3 regions of the Marinomonas sp. 5E14-1 genome follow, and region 3 is predicted to be linked to each of the others. Evidence: predicted binding sites of a transcription regulator. Region 3 holds the regulator's gene; each other region holds the start of a gene.
What was found. Region 3 encodes PhoB, which activates phosphate uptake and scavenging genes when phosphate is short. Its sites were predicted from a motif close to TGTCATANNNNTGTCANA; they were not measured.
Positions count from the first base shown of each region.

Region 1: a site for PhoB is predicted at 2,222-2,239, ahead of phnD (phosphate/phosphite/phosphonate ABC transporter substrate-binding protein). Genes of this name have one in related genera too.
Region 2: a site for PhoB is predicted at 1,340-1,357, ahead of ABFY09_RS12940 (phosphatase PAP2 family protein). Genes of this name have one in related genera too.

Region 1 covers NZ_JBDXMW010000001.1:252,009-257,050, forward strand. Annotated here, with positions in the region: gene phnE (phosphonate ABC transporter, permease protein PhnE) at 1-429, opposite strand, end outside; gene phnC (phosphonate ABC transporter ATP-binding protein) at 429-1,226, opposite strand; gene phnD (phosphate/phosphite/phosphonate ABC transporter substrate-binding protein) at 1,236-2,177, opposite strand; gene ABFY09_RS01180 (lipid A deacylase LpxR family protein) at 2,326-3,306, opposite strand; gene ABFY09_RS01185 (acetyl-CoA C-acetyltransferase) at 3,621-4,796, opposite strand; gene ABFY09_RS01190 (CoA transferase subunit B) at 4,858-5,042, opposite strand, start outside.
Region 2 covers NZ_JBDXMW010000015.1:15,705-20,746, reverse strand. Annotated here, with positions in the region: gene ABFY09_RS12945 (MJ1255/VC2487 family glycosyltransferase) at 1-760, opposite strand, end outside; gene ABFY09_RS12940 (phosphatase PAP2 family protein) at 757-1,272, opposite strand; gene ABFY09_RS12935 (hypothetical protein) at 1,441-2,010, opposite strand; gene ABFY09_RS12930 (phospholipase A) at 2,107-3,090, opposite strand; gene ABFY09_RS12925 (5-carboxymethyl-2-hydroxymuconate Delta-isomerase) at 3,148-3,498, opposite strand; gene ABFY09_RS12920 (glyoxylate/hydroxypyruvate reductase A) at 3,575-4,510, opposite strand; gene ABFY09_RS12915 (FMN-binding glutamate synthase family protein) at 4,623-5,042, opposite strand, start outside.
Region 3 covers NZ_JBDXMW010000006.1:82,597-87,638, reverse strand. Annotated here, with positions in the region: gene ABFY09_RS07155 (response regulator) at 1-495, shown strand, start outside; gene phoR (phosphate regulon sensor histidine kinase PhoR) at 564-1,892, opposite strand; gene phoB (phosphate regulon transcriptional regulator PhoB) at 1,889-2,584, opposite strand; gene ubiA (4-hydroxybenzoate octaprenyltransferase) at 2,669-3,523, opposite strand; gene ABFY09_RS07135 (chorismate lyase) at 3,520-4,080, opposite strand; gene ABFY09_RS07130 (HDOD domain-containing protein) at 4,087-5,042, opposite strand, start outside.

The DNA of each region.
Region 1 (5,042 bases), on a different contig from region 3:
CGTTAAGAAACCCGCAAAGGCTCCGAAGCCAAAAAGCGCCACTAAAAAGATGGCCACAATCACTTCTTGCATAGAGCGAGAAACCGCAATAAAAGATCGACAAAACAAATAGATAGGTTTTGGAGAAATGTTACGCGCCGCGCCCATTCCAAATGGAATAGACAGCAGAATTCCAACCACCGTTGACGTCACTGTCATGGTTAAGCTTTCATAAATCCCAGAATAAATGTCCGCCGCTCGACGAGTAAAATTAGGGTTCAAAAAGCCTTCGATAAAACGACCACCGCGCTCCAAACCTTCGTAAACCCGTTGCCAATTCACCTCAATGCTGCCAATACCGACAATCAAATACAGAAAAAAGGCGATCCAAAGCGCGATGCGCCAGCGTTTATCTGGCACAAGATAATGAGGCCTTTGCCAAGTTCGCATTAAGCGGCCTCCTCACTTTCCTGTTCATCATCTTCGTCTTCTGGCTTAACGTCCGTCCAATCTTCGTCGCCATAAATGCGCGTCAGTACGTCTTCTGTTAATTCATCAGGCTTGCCGTCAAACACCACTTCGCCACCTTGCAGACCAATAATGCGATCCACAAACTGCATCGCCAGCGGCACATCGTGAATATTGATAATCGCTGACAAGGCTTTTTCACGGCAAATAGACTGAATCAAACGCATGATTTGACGAGACGTTTTTGGGTCCAAACTTGCTGTTGGCTCATCCACCAATAACAAACGAGGATCTTGCGCCAAGGCTCTGGCAATCCCCACGCGTTGACGCTGGCCACCAGACAATTCATCAGCACGTTTATTAGCGTGATCAATTAAGCCAACACGGTCTAAATACTCAAAAGCATTATCAATGTCTTCTTGTGGATAACGACGTAAGAAAGAACGCCAAAAAGACAAATACCCCAATCGACCAGACAAGACGTTTTCCATCACGCTCAGCCTTTCAACTAGGGCGTATTCTTGGAAAATCATCCCAATGTGACGACGTTGCTCGCGAATTTTGCTGGAAGACAAACTGCTCAAGCTCACATCGTCCAACTGGATATTGCCTTCACTTGGATCGATTAGTCGGTTTACACAACGAATCATGGTGGATTTACCGGCCCCACTCGGGCCGATAAGTCCAACAATTTCACCGTCAGGAACCTCAAAACTAATGTCTTTTAAAACCCAAGGACCAGACTTATAACGCTTTTTTAAGTGTTCAATTTTAAGCACTGAGAGATCCTATCGGCAGTTGTATGAAACGCCGTTTGCGTCATCAATTTTACGAATCACATTCCAGTGTTGCTTAAAGGTAATTGGTAAGAACTGACCTTCTTTCGAGAACTCTTCTTTCAGCTTGCTACCTTCCCATTTGTAAGAGAAAAACGCTTCTTTGATTTTTTCTTGAAGCTCAGGCTTAAGGTTGTAAGCCACGCCGTAGCTTGTTGTTGGGAAAGTTTCAGATTTATAAATGGATTTTATTTGGCTGGCTTTCACAACATCACGATCAACCATTCGATTCAATACAGAGTTTGCAACGGCCGCCGCTGGGTAATCTTTGTTTGCGACACCCAAAATAGAGTTGTCATGCTTACCAGAGAACAGTGGCTCGAAATCACGCTCAGGAATCAAATTAAAATCCGCTTTTAGAATCGCAGAAGGCGCTTTAAAACCAGAGTTAGAGGTTTGAGACGTAAAGGCCAACTTGCTGCCTTTAATGTCTTTAGGAGAATTGATACCAGAATTTGGGTAAGTGATGATTTCCATCTCATAACCAAAAGAACCATCTTCTGCTGCCATCATAGTAAATGGACGATAACCCGCACAAGCAACCGCTAATGGGTTAGAACCTGTGTTGAAACCGGCAATGTGAAGACGACCAGCACGCATTGCTTCGATTTGCGCTGCGTTAGACTGTACAGGGAAGAAACGCACTTTTTTGCCTGTTACGTCTTCCATGTGTTCTAGGAACTCAGACCAAACATCCGCATAAACGGCAGGATCTTCTACTGGCGTATAGGCAAAAATCAACGTACTAGGATCGATTAACTTAGATTCATCAGTTGGGATATCAGCGATTAAATCTTTATCTTTATCCGCGTAACGGCTGTCCAAAGAAAATTCTGCATTAGCTGCACCTGCGGCAAACATTGACGCCAAAAGTACTGGGTATAATAGTTTCATAGTGTCGCTCCTGATTAAGTAATCACGAAACTTTACACCCGCTTTGTGACAGTTTAGTTAAAACATATAAATAAACATATATAAGAAATGATTCTCTTTTAAAACAAAATTTATCTCTGATTTAGACAGCACACAGTTTTTAAAACAACTAAAGCTGCCACGCAAATGTCAGCGTGCCATAGCTATTAAAGTCGTCTAAGCTGTGATCATTACTGCCGTTATATTGCAATGAGAAAGGCGTATTGATAGCAAAGGCGAGGGAGGAATTCCCCCAAGAGTAAGTCACACCTAATGCTAAAATATTAATATTATGGTCATAGTCGATGGATCGGCTATCGCTAAAAGTATTACCGTCAGTGTAAATTTGGTTAAAGTAGTATTTTAGCGCTAACCCGGAATATAAAAACCACCCACCATTTACGGCAATAGGATTCGATGTTCTTGAGTCTGCAAATAAAGCGGTAGCATAAGAATCTTCTAAGTTTTTACCATAACGAAAAACAGCCGCAGTACTAACGCTACTACTTAACGTACCAAGGCCTATATTTCCTCCTAGCAAGATATCCGCATGACCGCTGTCCGATATCCACTCTCGCCATATTCGTCCACGAGAAAGTTCAAATACCAATTCATTATTTAATTGTGTGTCCCAACCTTTCGGTTCTTGTGCAGAAATAATGGAATGGATGGTCTTCTGGCTTTCCTCTCCTAACGCAAATGGGCCGACAATGCCTAGTGTTGTACTGATTCTATCCGCATAACTTGGACCTGCAGAAATATAGGTATTGGTAAAGCTAATCACTGCCGAATAAGGCAAATCTGACTCGGATGGAATGGCTTGAGAAATATCATAAGGCGTCGTTAATGTTTGACCAAAGCTGTACACATTTACAGCTCTATCAATCGAGCGATTTGGCATACTCCACATTAAAGGTTTTACCCAAATATCCGCCTCATGCTGTGAATAGGAGCCATCATAAACATTGTACTTGGATACATAAATTCCATTGGTGTAACCGTTATCTTCGCCAACAAAAAAGTCATTATCCAATGTAGCAGACATCCAACTAACATCACTATAAGCCTGTACACCATACAAAAGAAATACAATGGATACGAAGGCTTTCAAGAGTCTTTCCGCTTTTCTATTATTGTGACTTTTTCTGTCTCTCGTTTTGTTCACTTGATTTCAGCTCGCTGATTTTTCTTATGTTATATAACTAAGGAGATATCATTATAAAATTTACAAAGCGGAGCATAGACCAAGAAATATTGAATAATCATGAACTTATCAAGGATAAATTTTTCTTTCTATCAAAAAACACCATCTAAGAAAAGCCTAGATGATGTTCTGAACTGTGTATTTCCTTCTGAATGAAAAGCAACTGTTAGAAAACAGTAAGAGAGGTATTCGAGTCATGCACTTTTTGATCAATGCATTTTTTAACGCGACACTAGCATGGCTACCCCCATACCGCCGCCGATACACAAAGTAGCAAGCCCTTTTTCAAGATCTTGCCGTTGCATTTCATGAAGCAACGTCACCAAAATTCGACAACCTGATGCTCCGATTGGATGACCTAGAGCAACAGCACCACCATTAACATTGACTTTATTAGCATCCAAACCAAGTTCTTTGTTGACGCACAACGCTTGCACAGCAAAGGCTTCATTGGCTTCAACAAGGTCTAAATCAACTACTTGCCAATTGGCTTTTTTAAGTGCCTTATTGGTTGCCGCGATTGGTCCCGTTCCCATAATGTCAGGATCAACACCAGCAGAACTCGTCGCTTCGATAATGGCTAAAATCGGCAAACCTAAGCGCTTTGCTTCTTCATCCGTTGTCACAACCACCATCGCCGCACCATCATTTAATGTGGATGCATTCCCTGCCGTCACACTGCCTTCTTTGGCAAAAGCGGGACGCAGTTTCGCCAGTGATTCTGCGTTGGTATTCGGACGAATTTGTTCGTCAGCGTCGACAATCACTGGATCGCCTTTGCGTTGAGGAATTGAAACAGGAAGAATTTCTTCGACAAAGCGTCCCGAAGACTGAGCTTGTGCCGCTTTATGTTGTGATCGCTCTGCGAATTGGTCTTGCTCGGCACGGCTAATATTCCAACGATTGGCAATATTTTCTGCAGTCTGTCCCATATGGTAGTTATTAAACGCATCCCATAGACCATCGCTTACCATGGAATCAACCAGCTCCCAGTTGCCCATTTTTTTACCAGAACGGCTGTTTGGTAAAACATGTGCCGCTTGACTCATGCTTTCTTGCCCGCCAGCAACCACCATATTGGCATCGCCATTTAGAACCGCTTGCGCCGCCAGTTGTACGGCTTTTAAGCCCGAACCACATACTTTGTTTATTGTCATAGCAGAAACATGATTCGCCAATCCAGCGTGAATAGCCGTTTGGCGTGCCGGATTTTGCCCACAGCCTGCCGCCAAAACTTGCCCCAAAATGACGTCATCAATGTGCCCTTTCAAAATAGGTTGTTTGGCCAACATACCAGACAAGAGCTGAGTGCCGATTTGCACGGCACTTAACGAAGATAAGGCACCATTAAAGGCACCAATTGGTGTTCTCGCCGCTGCAACGATAACCGCTTTCATATGATCTGCTCCTTAATAAAATTCTGTTTATTCTTCTAATTTCGAATAATAAGGCTTTATCTTAAGCAAAGACCATCTCGGGAACATGGTCTGGAACAATAAGCTTACCTTGCGTCTTTTCAATGATTTCTTCTGTGGAAACACCTGGCGCTCTCTCTTTAAGAACAAAGGCACCATTTTCAATTTCTAACCAAGCAAGGTCTGTCAGCACTTTTCTGATACAGCCCTTACCAGTCAAAGGCAAAG
Region 2 (5,042 bases), on a different contig from region 3:
ACGCTTCAGAATTCAGTTCAAAACCCGCATTACAAAGAACAGATTCACATTCGCTCAGGTTCTTCTGAAACTCTTCTCGGCTAAATGGAAAAACTTCAACCTTGCCATACACACCTGGCTCAATGTCTTTGCAATGCAATCTGAAAGAATAATCCGGCACACCTTCCAACCAATCCATGACGTCTTCACTGTTTTCAAAAGGCAAGTACACAAGCACGTCCATAGAGTCTGGCGTGTTTTGTCTTTCTTCATTGTGAATTAACGGAGGTAAAATTGAGTAGCCAAAGTGATGCCAATGAGCACCAAGCTGAATCGCAGCTGGCGCAAAATTAGACATAATCCATTGTGCAATAAAGTTCTTTTTATAACGAGGTATGTCATGCTTAAAAGCGTATTGATGCCCAAACCCAATACAAGGAATACCTTGGGATTTTGCGGCCCAAGCAACAATAGGCTCATAATCTGTAATAACCAGATCATAACCACGAAGATTTAATGAGCGGATATCTCGAATGAGCCTAAAGAAATTCGCATTTCGACAAGTCGCCAATAAATCCAGCTTGCCATTACGAGCAACAAAGCTCAGCCCTTGAAAGGTTCGATAATCGCCAAATACCGACATATCGAAATAATCTTCAGGCGGACGACCGGAGAAAATAAAATCAACTTCTACACCAGCCGCATTCATTTCAGCAGCCATGGCTCTTGCTCTGGTAATATGACCATTTCCTGTTCCTTGAACGCCATATAAAATCTTCATACCAGAACTCCAATCATAAAGGCCGCACAGGCACTTCCTAATAAAGCCCCAATCACTGTGTCTGTTGGGAAATGCACACCCAAAAAAATACGCGACAAGCCAACGTGCGCCGCCCAAAAATACAAAATAACATTAAAACTTGGAAACCATTCGCTTAGGCAATACGCCATAAAGAAAGCCCCTGACGTATGGCCTGATGGAAAAGAAAACTGGTCAGACGGAATAATAAAGCTACGAAAGTCATCAAGCGCATCAGCTGGACGATTACGCTTAAAACCACGCTTTAAAACAAAATAGACAATACGCTCAAGCAAGAAACCAAAAGCTAAAACGGTGACTAGAGTTTCATAACCCGAAAACCAAAACATGATTGCGGCAGCGGCATAAAGAGGGCCATCGGCTGTAAATGAAATAGCACGCCCAATACTGGTTAATTTCGCTCTGTGTTTACGAGCCATAAACCAGTAAAAAGTCTGTACATCAAATGCATGTATATTCTGAAGTATGTTCATGCCATCACCTCGCTGTTTATCTTATTCTCAAACATAGACGAGTAAAATGTCAGTCAGGTTGCACTTAAATGACAACTTGATGACATGCCACCTAAACAAAAATGCCTCGCATAAAGCGAGGCATCATTTGTCGTTACTTCAAGCTCAAAGTTTGAAGTAAACACCTTCTTAAAGATCATTCATCTTGTGGAACTTCTTAATTATGGCAACAGGTTTAACGCTCTTGTTGTTGCTGTTTAACGCATAAACAACAGTTTCACCATTTGGGCCAGCACCAATTTCTGTATAACGTAATGGCACTTCACCAACCAAACGAGCGTTGTTCATTTCAGCCAAAGAAGAGAAAACAAAAATACGGCCTTCAACGCGCATTTCACCGTAGAAAGGCGTAGCACCTTCTAACGTCCCATGATACATATCCATAGAAGCAATGCCTGATGTTTTCTTCTTGTCTTCGTTTGTTAAACCGAAAACAAGCGTCTCACCTTTTGGCCCTTCACCGATATGAACTTTACGGAAAGAAGTCTCACCTACTTCAAGGAAGCTTTCGTATGTTGCGCGGTCATCAAAAATATGAATTCGACCATCGTGATGAACTTCATATAAGTCTTCATTGTTTAAAGATATCGCTTCAGCAACAGACGCAGTGTCACCACTTTTCACAGACTCATTACCACAAGCCGTTAGAAGAGTTAGTGCTACTAAACTTGTTGTAACGGGTAAAAACTTCAATTTCATTTTATAGCTCCTAGGTTAGATTTATAAACACCTTAGAAGCAGAAAATGACAATATGATGACAAAACCTTTTCAATAACAATGCAAAGACGATTAAATTACAGCCAATTCGACAACATAATGCCAATCCCTAAAGATTGCGTTTGATGATTGTAATCAAGTAATGATTGACCATAACCATTAAAATATTGGATGTAACCTCGAGTTTTACCCCACAAAGGGAAGTTAAAACCAACCTGCAAAGCACCTTTATTATTGGACGCTTTGAGATTATTCCTCAGTATAAAATCAATACTGTAATCATCAATAACATGGATGACACTCAGCTCACCGTAACCATAATATCTTTCTATATTCGGGTTATCGTCATTGTCTGAGCTTTCAGGAATACGATACCAAGGCTTAAAGGAAAAAGCGGTATTGCCTTTCTCAAACAAAAAATCCACGTAAAACCGGTTCCACGATCGAGAAAGATCACCGGATTGGCCATTCGACTGATGATTAAAACCGTAAGTAATATAACTAGGCTTAATTCCTAAAAAACCATTCTTTGGCTTATCTACAATAAAGACTTCTGGTTCATGATTCGTATCTCGAAAAGGCGCTGAAATATCACTATTATAAGCTTGCCAGAAAGCTTGTTGAGTATAGGCAAACCATAGGCTGGAATTACGTCCTACAACATCGTAAACAACGGGAAACTTCACACTCAACTGGAATTTAAATTCCACGCTTTGCAGGCTTTCAGTCTCATCGTCCCCTAAGAAAGCTCTGTTATTAGGGTTAGAAGTATAAGCAATAGGTAAGAAATAGTTTGGTTTATGAGGTGTTAAAACGAATGGGTTGTCTACTGTTACGACTTCTTTATCTACTCGCTGCTGAAATAAGCCTTTAGCCTTCTCAGCTCGTTTGGAAATGGACTCCGGCACTGCAGGCTCTGTTGGGGAAAAAGACGTTTCTTCTTCCTCAGCAACAGCCACGTTTTCAGCAGATTCCGTTGCAATATAATCCGGCGTGTTTATTTCGGTTTGAGCCAAAAGCAAACTAGGAAATAATACCATCGAATAGACTATGGCTTTCATTATTTGAAACCTTATCGAGTGACATAAGCCACATTAACGACTTTAGACAAGCCTCAGTTATTGAGACAACACAACTCTTTTGGCGTAAGTATCACGATCCATATCGCATAATTCAACAGACAAGCTAACATCTTTTAATGAAAACTCTGTTAAAGCATTCAGCATCAAAGTGGACAACTGCTTCTTCTCTTCTTTTGTGCGACCCGACAAGAGTCTTATCATCACGTGTATGAAAGCATCCTCTTGTCCGCCAGTAGTAAAGCTTTTATAAGCACTGCTTCGTAATTTAATATCTTCCACGGAGAATAAATTAGATGCGACACAGGCTTCCTTCGCAGCCTCAAGTAATTCCGCAGGTGGCACTTCTTGCTCTAAATTCTGGCTGTATTCCAAAATACAATGTGGCATGCTTTTCTCCATTGTTTCAGTTTATCAAATACAAATAGTTAAGAATCTTATCGATACCAACTCTACTCATCAATATCTAATAGCCTAACTCCGGATTCACAAACGCCGGAAGCGTTCCGTCCAATCGGTAACGCCGCACATTTTCAGCCACCGTTTTACTCGCGCTCATGGGATGCGTTGGAGCAGATATGTGAGGTAATACCGTCACATTAGCATTTGCCCAGTATGGGTGCAGCTCAGGTAAAGGCTCTTGCATAAAAACATCTAACACTGCGTGAGATAGGTGCCTTTTTTCCAGCTTTGCTAGTAACGCCTGATCATCAATAATAGGACCACGCGCAAAATTAATGATGCTAGCGCCTTCTGGTAAATGAGACAAACTCTGCTCATTCAACAAACCTCTAGTGTCTGGCGTTAAAGGTAAAAGGCATACAAGTATATCACTTTGACTCAGCAATGATGCCAAGCCATCTTCACCATAAAAGCAGTTTATACCGTCAATTTGTTTTGGATTGCGACTCCACCCTGCAACAGAAAAACCATTCTGCGCCAGCCTTTGCGCACTAACACGACCTAAAGCCCCTAATCCCAAAACACCGACTCTTCGGTCTTGCGCTTTTATCATAGGCTGCTCTATCCATAATTTCTCACGCTGTTGGCGAGCGTATGTTGGCATGTCACGGTGAAGATACAAAGTCCAAGCTAACACAGCTTCAGACATGGCCTGTGACAGCTCTGGATCTGACAATCTGACAATAGCGAAAGGAGGTGAAACTAACTCGTTCATTATGCGCTCAATACCTGCCCACAAACTATGAATCCATTTTAAATTAGGAAGTGCCAGTAAATCTTGAGGGTTAGGATTAGCTACAATGGCGATTTCACAGTTTTGTTTCTGTGCATCCGTTAAATCTGCAAAAGCAACTATCGTTTCATCTGGCATATTGTTGGATAACCTTTCTATCCACATGGCTTGTTCTCGCTCATCAACACGGCCAAGAAAGGGGATCATAAAGCGTACTCCATAGTTAAATTCAGATAAAAAATGAGAACCTAATAAAAGGAAATATAGACAAGCTAGAAAACTAAGATACGATCAAAAAATAACGTGCCGTAGAAAAGCGCTATTGCAAGCGCTCTTCTACTGGTGTTGAAGCACCTTGAGAAGGTGGTGACATAATATTGATGTATTCAGTCTGAACATTCGGAACTGGATTCGCTTCAGAAAACAGTGTTGAACGGCTCTGATTTTCTATAATGCGGACATGTTCTCTGGTTAACTCTCTTGGCTCTTTGACACCACAAGAATGAGCAATCATCTCAATACTGTGCAAAAGTTCCTGTGCGTAATTGGCAACCCGAATCGCTTTTTCTTCTGCCACTAGGCCACGCTGTAAATCCGTATTATGAGTGGTAATGCCTGTAGGACAAGTGTTTTTATTACACTGTAATGCTTGAATACAGCCTAACGAAAATAAAAAGCCTCGTGCTGAGACAACAAAATCCGCTCCCGCACTCAAAGCCCAAGCCGCTTTTCCAGGAAC
Region 3 (5,042 bases):
AAAGTTCTTTCTGCCGCGAAGAAACACAAACTGGATGGCCGCTTAGTATCTCAGAAGCCCCGTAAAGCCGATGCAGGAAATCAAAGCGTGGAAACCGCTTCTATTGATGTTTTAATGGAAGGAGGAAAATCTTCTCAGCCTATTCAAGCAACGAAATTTACTCACTCTGATGCCCCCGTCGTGACAGTGAAAGATGTGAAGTTGCCGACGATTGTCCGATTCGAAGAAAAGCAATTTCGCTGCATGGTGATCCAATTTAGTAAGCAAGAAGCCACTATGTTGATTAAAAGTGACGATGTAGTGCCTCAGGTATTAGGGCAAGCTGTGCTGGATTTGGAGCATAAGGGCGCAGTGAACCGTTTAAACTATTATGTGCAATCAGTATCCACGACAGAGAAGAAGCATGATTCAACCTTCTTAACCGTGACCTTGAGCTTAATCGACCAAGACAAGGAAAAAGAAGATTTTATCGCACAACTGTTTAACAGCTTATAAACGGGCGTGAAGGTGTTTAGGTAATAAATAGGGAAGCAAATGGCTTCCCTATTTTTTTTGTGGACCGCTTAGCTTTCATTGCCTTTGAAAATGAGGGTCGAGACAGACTCATGTTGTGTTCGGTTGGCTGGAAAATAGCAGGAGAAAGTACTGCCATGACCTGATTGGCTGCGGATTTGAAGTTTAGCGTCATGATGTAACAATACGTGCTTCACAATGGCCAACCCAAGGCCTGTTCCTCCGGTTTTGGAGCCTCTACCCTTGTCTACCCTAAAGAAGCGCTCAGTGAGTCTAGGAATGTGTCTAGGGTCTATTCCTAAACCAGTATCTTGTACAGAGAAAACGCCATTTAGATGGCTAGACTCCCATTTGATTTTCACTTCGCCACCATCCGGTGAATACTTGATGGCGTTTACGATTAGGTTCGAGAAAGCGCTATACAGCTCTTTGTAAGAGCCGTAAATATAAGCTTCAGCAGGAATTTTGACAGAAATGATGTGTTGCTCAGTCACAATGGATTCCACTGCACTTTGAATAGAATTCACAATGTCTAAAACTTTGTACCACTGATTCTCTTCACGTTTTTCATCGCTTTCTAAACGAGATAAAAGAAGCAAGTCTTCAATAAGGTGTTCCATGCGCTCAGACTGCTCAGACATGTTCACTATGCCTTTCTGCATGCTTTTCGGCAGGCTGTCTTTAAACATATCGAGGGTTTCTAGATAACCTTTAATCACTGTCAAAGGTGTTTTGAGCTCGTGAGAGGCGTTGGCAACAAAGTCTTTTCGCATTTGTTCGAGAAGATGCAGACGAGTGACATCTCGGATAAAAATAAGGTGATCGTTTTTATCGTACAACGTTGTTTGTATTTCTAGATAAACGCCTTCTTTTGCTGGGGACTTAATAACCAGCGGTTCTCCAAAGCGTTTCTGTGAGAAATAGCGGAAAAACTCCGGACTGCGAACGATGTTGGTGATTATCTGACCTCGATCTACAGGGCGCATCAGACCAAAAAAGTGAGCTGCAGAATTGTTCCACCACTCTAAATTTCCTTGGTTGTCCGCCATAATTACGCCTTCTTTTAAGGCGGTTGTCGAGCTTTCGATACGCGTTAATGCTTGGCGCATTCGACGTTTTGATTTACGTTGTTTTTTCTGCAAACGATAAACGGCATCAAAAACGTCTCCCCAAATTCCACTGGCTTCTGGAGGCGACGCCTTACTGGAATAGCGTAGCCAGCTATGGAATTGGTAAAGCTGGTACAGCTGCCAGTACAAAGACCCTAAAACATACAGCAATAATACCCCTAATAACTGACCTATGATCAGGCCAATGACAACACAAGCTGCAAGACCTGACAGCCAACTTAGTATGGTATTTCGCCAAATGTTTTTCATGCGGACCTTTTTGCTGAAAATCGGTAGCCTGTTCCTCGAACGGTTTGTATCAAAGAGTCGTGAGAGCTGCCAATGGCTTTGCGTAAACGACGAATATGAACATCAACGGTGCGTTCTTCTACATAGACATTACCACCCCAAACCTGATCTAGAAGTTGTGCTCTAGAATAGGCGCGTTCTTGGTGCGTCATTAAGAATTTTAGCAATCTGTATTCCGTTGGTCCCATATCCAAAGGTCGAGCCCCTATTGTGACTCGTTGGCTGATAGGATCTAACATTAGCCCTTCAATTTCAATCGGTTCATCAATGCCTTGGGGTGTTGCTCTGCGCAATACGGCTTTTAATCTCGCAACTAATTCACGAGGAGAGAAAGGTTTGGTTATGTAGTCATCCGCACCAACCTCTAAGCCTTGGATTTTGTTGTCTTCTTCACTTTTTGCCGTCAACATGATGACTGGAATTTCAGCCGTTGTGTTGTCTTTCTTCAAGCGACGAGTGAGTTCAATGCCACTGCCCCCCGGCATCATCCAATCAACAAGAATTAAATCTGGTCGGTGGTCGACGATAATTTCGTGGGCTTGCTGAATATTCTCGGCTTCTAAATATTCATAGCCTGCCATTTCTAGAGCAATCGCGATCATTTCGCGTATTGAAGACTCGTCATCAATAATTAATACTTTTTTACCGGTCACAGGATCTACCCTCACCTCAGGAACGGTTTTATTAAAGCTGTCAAATGTGACAGTTTGGTTAAAGTGTCACAACTTTGCCATATATTACAGAAAATAGCTTAAATTTAGACCAATGAAGAGACAAAAGCCAATGCGGTTATTATCTAGAAATGATCGAAAGCAGGCGGCTTTATCACGGCTTCGAGCTTGTTTAAATTGTAAATAAAATAATCCGACACAACACACAAGAGCAATAAAATACGGCCAATCTAATCCAGCCAGTATCCCCACCCAAGTTAAGAGAGACAAAGTCAGACCTTGCAGGCAAAGAATGATAAGCAGATCGTGTTCCCCAAATAAGATAGCCGTCGATTTGATACCGACTTTGAGGTCATCTTCACGGTCTGTCATCGCATAATAGGTATCGTATGCGATCGTCCAGAAGCAGTTGGCAATGAACAGCATCCAAAGTATAGGGTCTCTTAAGTCACCGCCTTGAGCACTGAACGCCATGGGTATTGCCCAAGAAAAAGCCAAACCTAGGAACAGCTGAGGTAAGTGGGTATATCGCTTCATAAAGGGGTAAAGTGCAGCAAGACCTAATCCGATAAATGACAATAAAATGGTTCGAACGTCAGTGAAAAGAATTAAAATAAAGCTTACTGCGCAAAGAGTTGCGAAAAGCGCTAGAGCTTCTTTTGCGGATACGCGACCCGAGGGCAATGGTCGGTTCTTGGTACGTTCAACGCTGCCATCTACATTTCTATCGGCATAATCATTAATCACACAACCAGCAGAGCGCATACTGAATACGCCTAAAATGAAAATAACAATGAGGCGCCAATCAGGCATACCATCAGAGGCGAGCCATAGTGCCCATAATGTTGGCCACATCAATAACAAAGACCCGATAGGGCGATCGAATCGCGTTAGCTCTAGGTAAACTTTCAATTTATTCATATAAAACCAAATGGTGATTTTAGTTGGTTGATATCATCAAAGAAGGCTTCGTTGACCAAGATTCCCACTCCGTATTGTTGGAAAACAGAACGTCTCGCCCATACGGTATTGGATTGATCTGGAAACATCTGTTTAGGCAGTTGAGTGACTTCGACACAGCTTCTAACAAGCGCTCTGTGTTTAAACAAATATCCGCCTAACGGTTTGTTTTTAAGATGTTTTACTTGTCGCCAATGACCTTTTAAGGATTTGGCTGGAATAATTGAACGCGCATAAATAACACTGACACCATCAACCTTTAATAAAACGGTGCGAATTCGAGCTGCCTCACGAGGGCGCAAAGCAAGTCGACGCCTTTCTCGTGCCGTTGGTGTTCCCCATGTGTCTTCAAGTACTTCAACCGTTAGTGTTCCCAGCGTTTGTAGTTTGGCTGTTAAAGAGGCTTTGGTAGTCAGCCAAGGCCAAAGAGTGGTTGGCACTTTTACCTTGTTGACTCTATGTACAGGTGCCCATCGATAGCCAAACTGCAAGGTCGCGGATTGATTCATCAATGTCATAATAAGCTAGGCATTTATCTTGTTAATTAAAGACGCCATTTTATGCAATTCGGCTGATTTTTTGAAAACCTCTTTTTCGCAGTTTTCGGCTTCTTCAAGTGTTAAGCCTATTCCATTGAGCACTTCAGGTTCAATATCAGCTTCGTGACGGAGCTGATAAGTCACGTAGAGCAGTTTGGCTAATACAGCGTGCTCTCCATAATAATGAGGCTTTTTGCTGTATCTGATGGCCATCCAAATATTGTCTGGCAAGCTCCAATAACGCAGTAGCCAAGATGCCAATTGTTCCTTGCTAAAATGCAGTATGTGCATTTCAGTAAACTCTGCTGCCAGATGCGCGTTAGCTTCTTGGTAGCGAGATAGAATGGAAAAATGAGGTGGCAAAATAGCGTTGATCGCAAGAAATCCGAAGTTGTGTAGCAAGCCTGCTAAGTAAGCATGTCCGAGCTTTGGACGGTTTTTAATTGGCATCGCTTTTACTAAGGATTCCATAAGTACAGCATTTGAAACAGAATCTAACCAGAAGTCTTCATAATGACGAGGTCCTTCTTCAGGCGTTTTAAAAGCGTTACCCATTGATAATCCAAGCGCCAAATTCATCACCATTTCAAAGCCGAGCACGCGAATAATGGCATCCTCTACAGACTCAATCGACCCCGGCGCTCCATAGTAAGGAGAAGACGCCCAGCTAACAACCTGTGCAGATAAACTTGGGTCTAATGCAATGACTTCACATAGTTCATCTGTTCCTGCGGACTTATCTGATGACAGTTTGATGATGCGATGGGAAGAAGCGGGTAAAGGCGGAACCTCTAATGTTTCTTCCAAACGTTGCTTGAGTCGTATGGACTGAAATTTACCGAGTGCTTGAAGAATTTGCTCTTCGTCATTTTCGTGGTTTTCTGCCGGTTTGTTGATTGCAGAAGTGTGAATAGAAATGCTTTCAAAACGATTTAGAGGGC